DNA from 3 places in the Pandoraea vervacti genome. Region 2 is predicted to be linked to each of the others. Evidence: predicted binding sites of a transcription regulator. Region 2 holds the regulator's gene; each other region holds the start of a gene.
The links. Region 2 encodes sigma-54, which starts transcription at its own class of promoters, with help from an activator protein. Its sites were predicted from a motif close to TGGCANGNAANCTGCTTT; they were not measured.
Positions count from the first base shown of each region.

Region 1 (3,278 bases), 1.9 Mb from region 2:
CCTGATCGCGATGGAAAACGGCGGCTATGTCGTGGCGGTCAACAATCAACACTTCGGCCTCGCCTCCAACCTGCTGATGCCCGGGCGCGGCGTGAACATGGGCGACGGGTGGGAGACACGCCGTCGTCGCGAGCCGGGCAACGACTGGGCCATCATCGCGCTCGCGCAGCCGGGCGAGATCAGCAAGATCGAAGTCGACACGGCGCACTTCAAGGGCAACTTCCCGGACCGCTGCTCGATTCAGGCCGCGTTCGTCACGGGCGGCACCGAGCAGTCGCTCATCACGCAGTCGATGTTCTGGCCCGTGTTGCTGCCGGAGCAAAAGCTCGCGATGGACAGGCAATTCACTTTCGACGAGCCGGTGCAGAAGCTGGGCGCGATCACGCACATCCGCTTCAACATCATTCCGGATGGCGGGGTGTCGCGTCTGCGGCTGTGGGGGCGCCTGAGCGAGAAGACGGCATAAGCCGCATGGCGGAATTAGCAGGCAAATAGCAGGAAAGTGGCAGCACTACGCCCTCTCGCAGTCGACGACAGACGATCGACGCGCGGCGCGAGGGGGCGCAACGAACAAGGCAAAAAAGGAGCAGGGTATGCGCGATGTGCGCGATATGTGCGATATGTCCGATACGGCATCACCGGCATTGAAGATCGAGCGACTCACGCGCGAGGCATTTGCGCCGTTCGGCGACGTGATCGAGTTGGCAGGGGCGAAGCATTTCGCGATCAATGGCGGCACGACCGAGCGATTCCACGATCTGGCGACGGTGGACCTGGGCCCGGAGGGCGGGCGCACGCTGGTCAACGTCTTCCGAGGTCAGCCGCGGCAGCTGCCGTACGAGGTGAAGATGCTGGAGCGTCACCCGCTGGGCAGTCAGGCGTTCATCCCATTGAAGACCACGCCGTATCTGGTCGTCGTTGCGCCCGCGGGCGAGCTGGACGTGAGCCGGATCCGCGCGTTCGTCTCGGATGGCTGGCAGGGTGTGAACTACGCCAGGGGCGTGTGGCACCACCCGCTGCTCGCGTTGCACGAGGTGAGCGACTTCATCGTCGTGGATCGGGGCGGCGACGGGCACAACTGCGACGAACTGGATCTGCCCTCGACGTACTGGCTCACGCAGGCCGAACTGGACGCCGTACAGGCCAGACCGAAAGCGGCGTGATTCAGCCGGAGCGGACGGAGCAGACAAGGTAGACAAGGCAGAGAAGGCAGACGGGGCAGGAATAGAGAGCGCCGGGCACAAGCCCGGCGTTTTTCCTTTGCGGAGGCAAAACGGGCGAGCGCGCGAGGCAGGACATGAAGCAGGACACCAGGCAGGGCACGGTTGGCGGATGCTGCGGTCGCACGCCAACCGGGGTAAACACAAGCGTCTTCGCCAAAAAACAGCTCCTATACTTCGAATCACCGAAGTGGTGCGTCTTTGACGGCGCGATTGGGTGCATCGCGGGCGTTTTGGCGGTGCAGGGGAGGCTTGTCAGGCGCGTCGCACCGAAAACGTGCGCAAAGGGTGACAACAGCTCGGGCATGGATATTGCTCGATCTCGACACGGCAATCTGCGGAGAAGCGTATGGTCGAGAGCTACAACGAGATGGCGAGCATCACAGGGGCGACGCGCTCGCACTACCGGCGGTTTGACGATTGGCTCCGATGTCAGACGGACGATGTCCTGCACCACAAGCGCGCCGAGGCCGATCTGGCGTTCCGGCGGGTCGGCATCACGTTTGCCGTGTATGGAAACGAAGCGGGAACGGAACGTCTCATTCCCTTCGACCTGATTCCCCGAATCATTCCGGCGCATGAATGGCAGACCTTGCAAACGGGGTTGCGTCAACGCGTCGAAGCCCTGAACAAATTCATCCACGACGTTTATCACGATCAGAACATTCTTCGCGCGGGCGTCATTCCGGCGGAGCAGGTGCTCAAGAACGCACAGTACCGTCCGGAGATGCAGGGCGTGGACGTTCCCGGCGACATTTATTCCCATATTGCGGGCGTGGACGTCGTCAGGGCGGGCACGGGCGATGACGGCGTGTTCTACGTTCTGGAGGACAACCTGCGCGTGCCGTCCGGCGTGTCGTACATGCTGGAGAACCGCAAGATGATGATGCGGCTATTCCCGGAGCTATTTGCCAGAAACCGCATCGCACCGGTCGAACACTATCCCGACCTGTTGCTGGACAACCTTCGCGCGGTAGCCCCGATGGGCGTCGACGATCCCACGGTCGTCGTCATGACGCCGGGCATCTACAACTCGGCCTATTTCGAGCATGCGTTCCTCGCGCAGCAAATGGGTATCGAGCTTGTCGAAGGGCAAGACCTGTTCGTCGAGGACAACCTCGTCTACATGCGCACCACCAACGGCCCCAAGCGCGTGGACGTCATTTACCGACGTATCGACGATGATTTTCTGGACCCGCTGGCCTTTCGCGCGGACTCCACGCTCGGGGTGCCAGGCCTGCTGAGCGTCTATCGGGCGGGGCGTGTCACGTTGGCCAACGCGATTGGCACCGGCGTTGCCGACGACAAGTCCATTTACCCGTTCGTGCCCGACATGATCGAGTTCTACCTTGGCGAGAAGCCCATTCTGAACAACGTGCCGACCTACCAGTGCCGTCGTCCCGACGATCTCGCCTACACGCTCGATAACCTCGGTGAACTTGTCGTCAAGGAAGTCCACGGCGCCGGCGGCTACGGCATGCTGGTGGGACCGGCGTCGACCAAAGCCGAGATCGAGGCCTTCCGCCAACGACTCATCGCCAGACCCGATGGTTATATCGCGCAGCCCACGCTGGCGCTGTCGGCATGCCCGACCTTCGTCGAAGCGGGCATCGCACCGAGGCATATCGATCTGCGTCCGTTCGTACTGTCGTCCGGCAAAGGCGTGACGATGGTGCCGGGCGGACTCACGCGCGTTGCGCTCACCGAGGGTTCGCTCGTCGTCAACTCCTCGCAGGGGGGAGGAACGAAAGATACCTGGGTGCTGGAGAAATAACGGACGTCCGGCCAGAGACAACGAAAACCATCGGGAAGCCATCATGCTCAGCCGTACCGCCGACCACTTGTTCTGGATGGCCCGCTACATGGAGCGGGCGGAGAATACTGCGCGTCTGCTCGACGTGAATCTGCAAAACCTGTTGCTGCCGCAGGCGGCCATGGAAGCCGTCGACGACGAAGACGACACCGACATGGCGCATGCGCTTGCCGGCCACATCGAAAACGAGGCGGGCTGGCGCGCCACCTTGCGCATCTCCGAACTGGAGCCCGCCTTCGATCGCA
Region 1 is NZ_CP010897.2:2,491,257-2,494,534, forward strand. Features, by position in the region: gene alc (allantoicase) at 1-466, shown strand, start outside; gene UC34_RS11280 (ureidoglycolate lyase) at 594-1,163, shown strand; gene UC34_RS11285 (circularly permuted type 2 ATP-grasp protein) at 1,570-2,994, shown strand; gene UC34_RS11290 (alpha-E domain-containing protein) at 3,038-3,278, shown strand, end outside.
Region 1: UC34_RS11285 (circularly permuted type 2 ATP-grasp protein) is a predicted target of sigma-54. The motif match lies at 1,522-1,539, and genes of this name have one in related genera.

Region 2 (3,278 bases):
CTCGACGAACCGTTCGCGGGCGTGGACCCGATCGCCGTGCTGGAAATCCAGCGGATCGTGCGCTTCCTGAAGGACCGTGGCATCGGTGTCCTGATTACCGACCACAACGTGCGCGAGACGCTCGGTATCTGCGATCACGCCTACATCATCAGCGAAGGCTCGGTGCTCGCCGCCGGCACGCCTGACCAGATCGTCGCCGACGAAAGCGTCCGTCGCGTGTATCTGGGCGAAAATTTCCGGATGTAAAGCAAATTTTACGCATGTAAACCCTGCCACCGATAGGAGGCAGGGCCGGTTCCGTTGGCGTGACAAAGCCTCTACAATGAAGGCGAGACACGCTATGAAACCCACTCTTCAACTCCGCACCTCGCAGCACCTGACCCTCACGCCTCAGTTGCAGCAATCGATCCGGTTGCTGCAACTGTCTACGCTCGAACTCCAACAGGAAGTCGAACACGCGCTCACCCAGAACCCGATGCTCGAACGCGAGGACGATTGGCTCGCTGGCTCGGTTCGGGTCGGCACCGACGGGTCGCTGCGCAACGAACGGAGCACGTCGTCCAGCAGTTCGAACGATAGCGGCGAGTCGACCAACGGCCGCGACGAGGCCCGCGAACTCGATGGCGAAGCCCGCTTCGACGACAACGCCCAGGACACCGGCGGCGACTGGAGCCTGAACGACTTCGCCCGCTCGGGCAGTGCGTCGGATGACGACGACAACGCCCGCCCCCAGTTGCACGTCGATCACCCCAACCTGCGTGAACACCTGCTCGCGCAATTACGCCTGACCAAAGCCAGCCCGCGCGATCGTGCGCTGGTGGAATTCCTGATCGAATCGCTCGACGAAGACGGCTACCTCGGCTCCCTGCTCGACGAGATTCAGGCGGAGATGCCTGAGGAACTGGCGCTGGAGACCGAAGAGATCAACGCGGCGCTCGCGTTGCTGCAAAGCTTCGACCCCGCAGGCGTGGGTGCCCGCAGCCCGGCCGAATGCCTTCGTCTGCAACTGCAGCGTCTGCCGGCCAGCAATGTGCGCACGTTGTCGCTGCGTATCGTCACCGATCACCTGGAATTGCTCGCCGCACGCGATTACACGCGTCTGCGCCGCCTGCTGGGGGTGAGCGAAGACGCGCTGCGTGCCGCGCACCAGTTGATCCGCTCCCTTGACCCATTCCCGGGCGCCGCCTACGGCTCGCCGCAGGCCGACTACGTCGTGCCCGACGTGCTCGTACGCAAGCAGGGGACCGGCTGGACGGCCGAGCTCAATCCGGAGGTCATGCCGCGCCTGCGCATCAACGAAATGTATGCGCGAATCCTCCGAAACAACCGGAACGATCCGGGCACCGGCAACCTCCAACAGCAATTGCAGGAAGCCCGCTGGCTGATCAAGAACATTCAGCAGCGCTTCGACACGATCCTGCGGGTCGCGCAGGCGATTGTCGAGCGTCAAAAGAACTTCTTCACGCATGGTGAAATCGGCATGCGGCCCTTGGTTTTACGCGAGATTGCTGATACGCTGGGTTTACATGAATCCACGATTTCACGGGTGACGACGAGTAAGTACATGCTCACTCCATTTGGAACCTTCGAGCTCAAGTACTTCTTCGGATCGCACGTGGCAACGGAAGCCGGAGGCGCTGCGTCATCGACCGCTATCCGCGCACTCATCAAGCAACTCATAGGAGCAGAAGACCCGCAGAGCCCCCTTTCCGATAGCCGTATCGCGGAACTGCTGGCAGAGCAAGGTTTTGTGGTGGCGCGGCGAACGGTCGCGAAGTACCGCGAGGCCATGCGAATCCCCGCAGTGAACTTGCGCAAATCTTTGTAGGACAGTCCTGGTGCGCCATGTTGGCCGCTGGGGCATCACGCCGCAGTGCGACATTGCGTCACGTCAATGGCTCGCGCTCCTGCCAGCCAGCGTCAACGTCGACGCGGCCTGCACTTCGGCATTTCAGCAAGGAGAGCAGCTATGAATCTTCAGATCAGTGGACATCATCTCGAAGTCACCGCATCACTGAAAGAATATGTCGTCAACAAGCTCGAACGCGTGTTGCGCCATTTCGATCAGGTCATCAGCGTCGAGGTGATCCTTTCTGTCGACAAGTCCAAGGAGAAGGCGGGACGCCAGAACGCGAGCGTCACGGTCAATCTCAAGGGCAAGGAGATTTTCGTCGAGAAGTGTGACGAAAATATGTATGCCGCCATCGACAAGCTGATCGACATGCTCGACCGCAAGGTAATGCAATACAAGGATAAGGTTCAGGATCACGGTCGCGAGGCGATCAAGCACCACCAGCCTCCTCCTGAGGCGGAGCCGCTGCAATAAGGCTGTTCCGGCGTGGTAGTCGCATCGACTGACACTGACGAAAAGCCGTAAGGAACCACCCGAGCGTTTATCCGTCTTTCGTAAGTCTGGCATCACCCACCGCGGGGCCGTTGAACGGCCCCTTTTGTATGGTTCGGCCCAGTTCCGTGTCTCGCCGCGAGCACGGCGGCGGGTGGTCTATAATGCGAGGTCAATCGGGGGTTGGAGGGCGACTAAGCGTTCGCCCGCATTACAAGATGAATCGTTTATTCAAACTCTTACCTGAGTCCAACATCCTGCTTGGACTGTCCGTCACCAGCAAGAAGCGCGTCTTCGAGCAAGCCGGCCTTCTCTTCGAGAACAATGCCGCGCTCTCCCGCGCTACGGTCACCGACAACCTGTTCGCCCGCGAGCGTCTGGGTTCGACCGGACTCGGCGAAGGGGTGGCGATTCCGCACGGGCGTATCAAGGGCCTGAAACACCCGATGGCTGCGTTCATTCGCCTCGAAGACGCCATTCCCTTCGAGGCCCCTGACGGCCAGCCCGTCTCCCTGCTGTTTTTCCTACTGGTGCCCGAACAGGCGACCCAGCAACATCTCGAGATCCTGTCCGAAATTGCGCAGTTGCTCTCCGACCGTACGATGCGCGAGACATTGATCAATGCGCCGAGCGCCGCCGAGATCCATACCGCGCTCGCGAACTGGCAGCCCTGAGCGGCCCGGGCGGCCCGGGCGACCCCGATGGGACCGCCATCCGTCACGAACCACCGCGAACCCAGACGAATCCAGTAGCTCCCATACCCAACCGAACGAGGCGACGCGGTGGAACTGACCGGCATCAACGCGCAAAGCATTTTCGACGACAACGCCGCGACGCTGCGTCTGTCGTGGCTCACGGGCCATGAGGGTTGGGAGCGCGGCTTCACGCCCGAGAGCGTCGCCACCGCGACCTCCAGCGCCGACCTCGTAGGCCA
Region 2 is NZ_CP010897.2:627,974-631,251, reverse strand. Features, by position in the region: gene lptB (LPS export ABC transporter ATP-binding protein) at 1-246, shown strand, start outside; gene UC34_RS02865 (RNA polymerase factor sigma-54) at 341-1,828, shown strand; gene hpf (ribosome hibernation-promoting factor, HPF/YfiA family) at 1,970-2,326, shown strand; gene ptsN (PTS IIA-like nitrogen regulatory protein PtsN) at 2,509-3,018, shown strand; gene hprK (HPr(Ser) kinase/phosphatase) at 3,127-3,278, shown strand, end outside.

Region 3 (3,278 bases), 1.6 Mb from region 2:
ATTGGCGAAAACGACGCGCAACGAATGCTTTTCGAGCACCAGCAACACGGTCGGCAGCGCTTCGAGCCCCGGCAGAATGCCGGTCGCGGCCAGCTTCGCTTCCCAGGGGTCGACACTCGCATGCAACACGGACACATGAGCCCCCGCCACGGGCGCGGCAGCGTCGGACGTCAAATCGGTGGCAGCGGGATTCTCGGCGGCAGCGTGCGCGGCTCGCTTCGTCTGCCCTTTCTCACCAGCGCGGACACTTTTCATCTAGGTTCGAGGCGATAAGTTCGTGACAGCTTCGCACTGCCATGACGGGAAACGGGAAGCCAGAGGGGAATGCATGACCATTTGGTGCGACGGATAAAAAAGGGGGACGGCCGCGGCCATCCCCCGTGCTTGTCGTGCATGACGGTCGGCCGCTGGCGTTCCGTCATGCCGGCGCATTCCCTGCGCGGCGTTCGATTACAGCGAGTAGTACATTTCGAACTCGAGCGGGTGCGTGGTCATGGCCACGCGGCGAGCTTCGTCCGTCTTGAGTGCGATGTACGAATCGAGCATGCCGTCCGTGAACACGCCGCCACGGGTCAGGAACTCGCGGTCTTCGTTCAGGTACTCCAGCGCCTGTTCGAGGCTTGCACACACGGTCGGGATCTTTGCATCCTCTTCCGGCGGCAGGTCGTACAGGTTCTTGTCGGCGGCTTCGCCCGGATGAATCTTGTTCTGCACGCCGTCCAGACCGGCCATCAGCATGGCCGAGAAAGCCAGGTACGGGTTGGCCATCGGGTCCGGGAAGCGCGCTTCGATGCGGCGGCCCTTCGGGTTGGCAACGTACGGAATACGGATCGAGGCCGAACGGTTGCGCGCCGAGTAGGCCAGCTTCACCGGGGCTTCGAAGTGCGGCACGAGACGCTTGTACGAGTTCGTCGACGGGTTCACGATCGCGTTCAGGGCGCGGGCGTGCTTGATGATGCCGCCGATGTAGTACAGCGCGAATTCCGACAGACCGCCGTAGCCATTGCCGGCGAACAGGTTCTGACCATCCTTCCAGATCGACTGGTGGATGTGCATGCCCGAGCCGTTGTCGCCAACGATCGGCTTCGGCATGAACGTAGCCGTCTTGCCGTAGCTGTGGGCGACGTTATGCACGACGTACTTCAGGATCTGCGTCCAGTCGGCGCGCTCGACGAGCGTCGAGAACTTCGTGCCGATTTCGTTCTGGCCCTGGCCAGCGACTTCGTGGTGGTGCACTTCGACCGGCACGCCCAGTTGTTCGAGCAACAGGCACATCTCCGAGCGCATGTCCTGGAACGTATCGACCGGCGCGACCGGGAAGTAACCGCCCTTCGTGCCCGGACGGTGGCCGGTGTTGCCGCCTTCGAAGTCCTTCGACGACGACCACGGGGCTTCTTCCGAATTGATCTTCACGAACGTGCCCGACATGTCCGTATTCCACTGGACCGAGTCGAAAATGAAGAATTCCGGTTCCGGACCGAAGAAGGCGGTGTCGCCCAGGCCCGTGCTCTTCAGGTAGGCTTCAGCGCGCTTGGCGATGGAGCGCGGATCGCGGTCGTAACCCTTGCCATCGGCCGGTTCGATCACGTCGCAGGTCAGCACCAGCGTGCTTTCTTCATAGAACGGATCGATGTAAGCGGTGTTGGCGTCCGGCACCAGCAGCATGTCCGAGGCTTCGATGCCCTTCCAGCCAGCAATCGACGAACCGTCGAAAGCGTGACCGCTCTCGAACTTGTCGGCGTCGAAGTGCGACACGGGCACCGAGACGTGCTGCTCTTTGCCGCGCGTGTCCGTAAAGCGGAAGTCGACGAACTTGACGTCTTCTTCCTTAACCAGGTTCATCACATCTGCCACAGATTTGCTCATGCTATCTCCCGAAAGATTCAATCTGGCGCTGCTGGCGCTCATCGCCTGCGTCGCCGCACCCTCTTAACGAACTCCGTGTTCGGATTCGTCGTTGATAAGCAGGAAGCGTGCCAGCCGCACGACTTCCTGCCGCATCTCACCCTCGCCCACTGATTTCTAAGGAAATAATCGATTCTGGTGCGCGTAGTACCGAATTCCCGCTCGTGGGCGTCAATTCTCCATTTCGGTGCGAATTGCGCCAAAACATCGCCAAATTGGTGCATTGATGGATTATGCACCTTTTGAGTGCATTTTTCTCGGCGACGTGACCCTAACTTGTGCGCCGCGCTGCACCGACATAATGCGTCACACACGCCCGGCTGTGCGCGAAGCGCAGAATATCCGGACGAGTCCCAATCCCTGGCCACGCTACGAAACACGCACCTTGCGTTTGGCCCACGCTAGAATGAAGGACAACCATCGACTAGCGAGATCACAACCGTATGACAAGCGCCAAAGCCATCCTCGATCAAGCCACGCAACGTCGCGCCGCGGGGCAACTCACCTACGCCGGCGCTGTCACGCCGGAAGAAGCGCTGGAACTGCTCAAGGCCGACGCGAATGTCCGGCTGATCGACGTGCGCACGCGCGCGGAGCTCGATTGGGTCGGGCGCCCCCAGGTGCCGGACGGGCAGTACGCCAATGTCGAATGGGTTCGCTACCCGGGCGGCGTGCCCAATGAACAGTTTCTCGAACAGCTTGCGTCCCAGACGCCGGACAAGACGACGCCGTTGCTGTTTCTGTGCCGGAGTGCGGCGCGCTCGAAAGCCGCCGCAAAGGTTGCCTACGAAGCGGGCTATACGCAGTCGTTCGATATTCTGGAAGGCTTCGAAGGCGACAAGGACAGCGCCGGTCACCGCAAGCATGTGAGCGGCTGGTGCTTCCGCGGGTTGCCTTGGCTGGGCGCATGATGCTTTTCGGACAGGTCTGATCATCATCAACGCGAGGAGACGCGAGATGGAATGGACGCATTTGTTGACCTTTGCCCTCGCCTTGTTCGTCGGGGCCGGCACGCCGGGCCCGGGCATCGCGGCGATTGTGGCGCGCGTGCTCGGACGTGGCACGCAAGGCGCCGTCGCCTTCAGTGCGGGCGTGGCCATCGGGGACGTCGTTTGGCTCACGCTTGCCGTGCTCGGTGTTGCGGCGCTGGCCCATACGTTCTCCGGTGTGTTCCTCGCGATCAAGTACGCAGGCGCGGCGTACCTGCTCTACCTCGCGTGGAAGATGTGGAACGCGCCGGCGATTCCGCCAACGGAGCCATTGGCGGCCGCGCCGCGTGAGAAATCGTGGCGCCTGTTTCTGGGCGGTCTGTCCGTCACCATGGGTAACCCAAAGGTCGTCGTGTTCTATTTCGCGTTGCTGCCTAACCTGCT
Region 3 is NZ_CP010897.2:2,259,081-2,262,358, reverse strand. Features, by position in the region: partial or broken gene glnL (nitrogen regulation protein NR(II)) at 1-81, opposite strand, end outside; gene glnA (type I glutamate--ammonia ligase) at 451-1,866, opposite strand; gene UC34_RS10285 (rhodanese-like domain-containing protein) at 2,349-2,816, shown strand; gene UC34_RS10280 (LysE family translocator) at 2,863-3,278, shown strand, end outside.
Region 3: glnA (type I glutamate--ammonia ligase) is a predicted target of sigma-54. The motif match lies at 1,962-1,979, and genes of this name have one in related genera.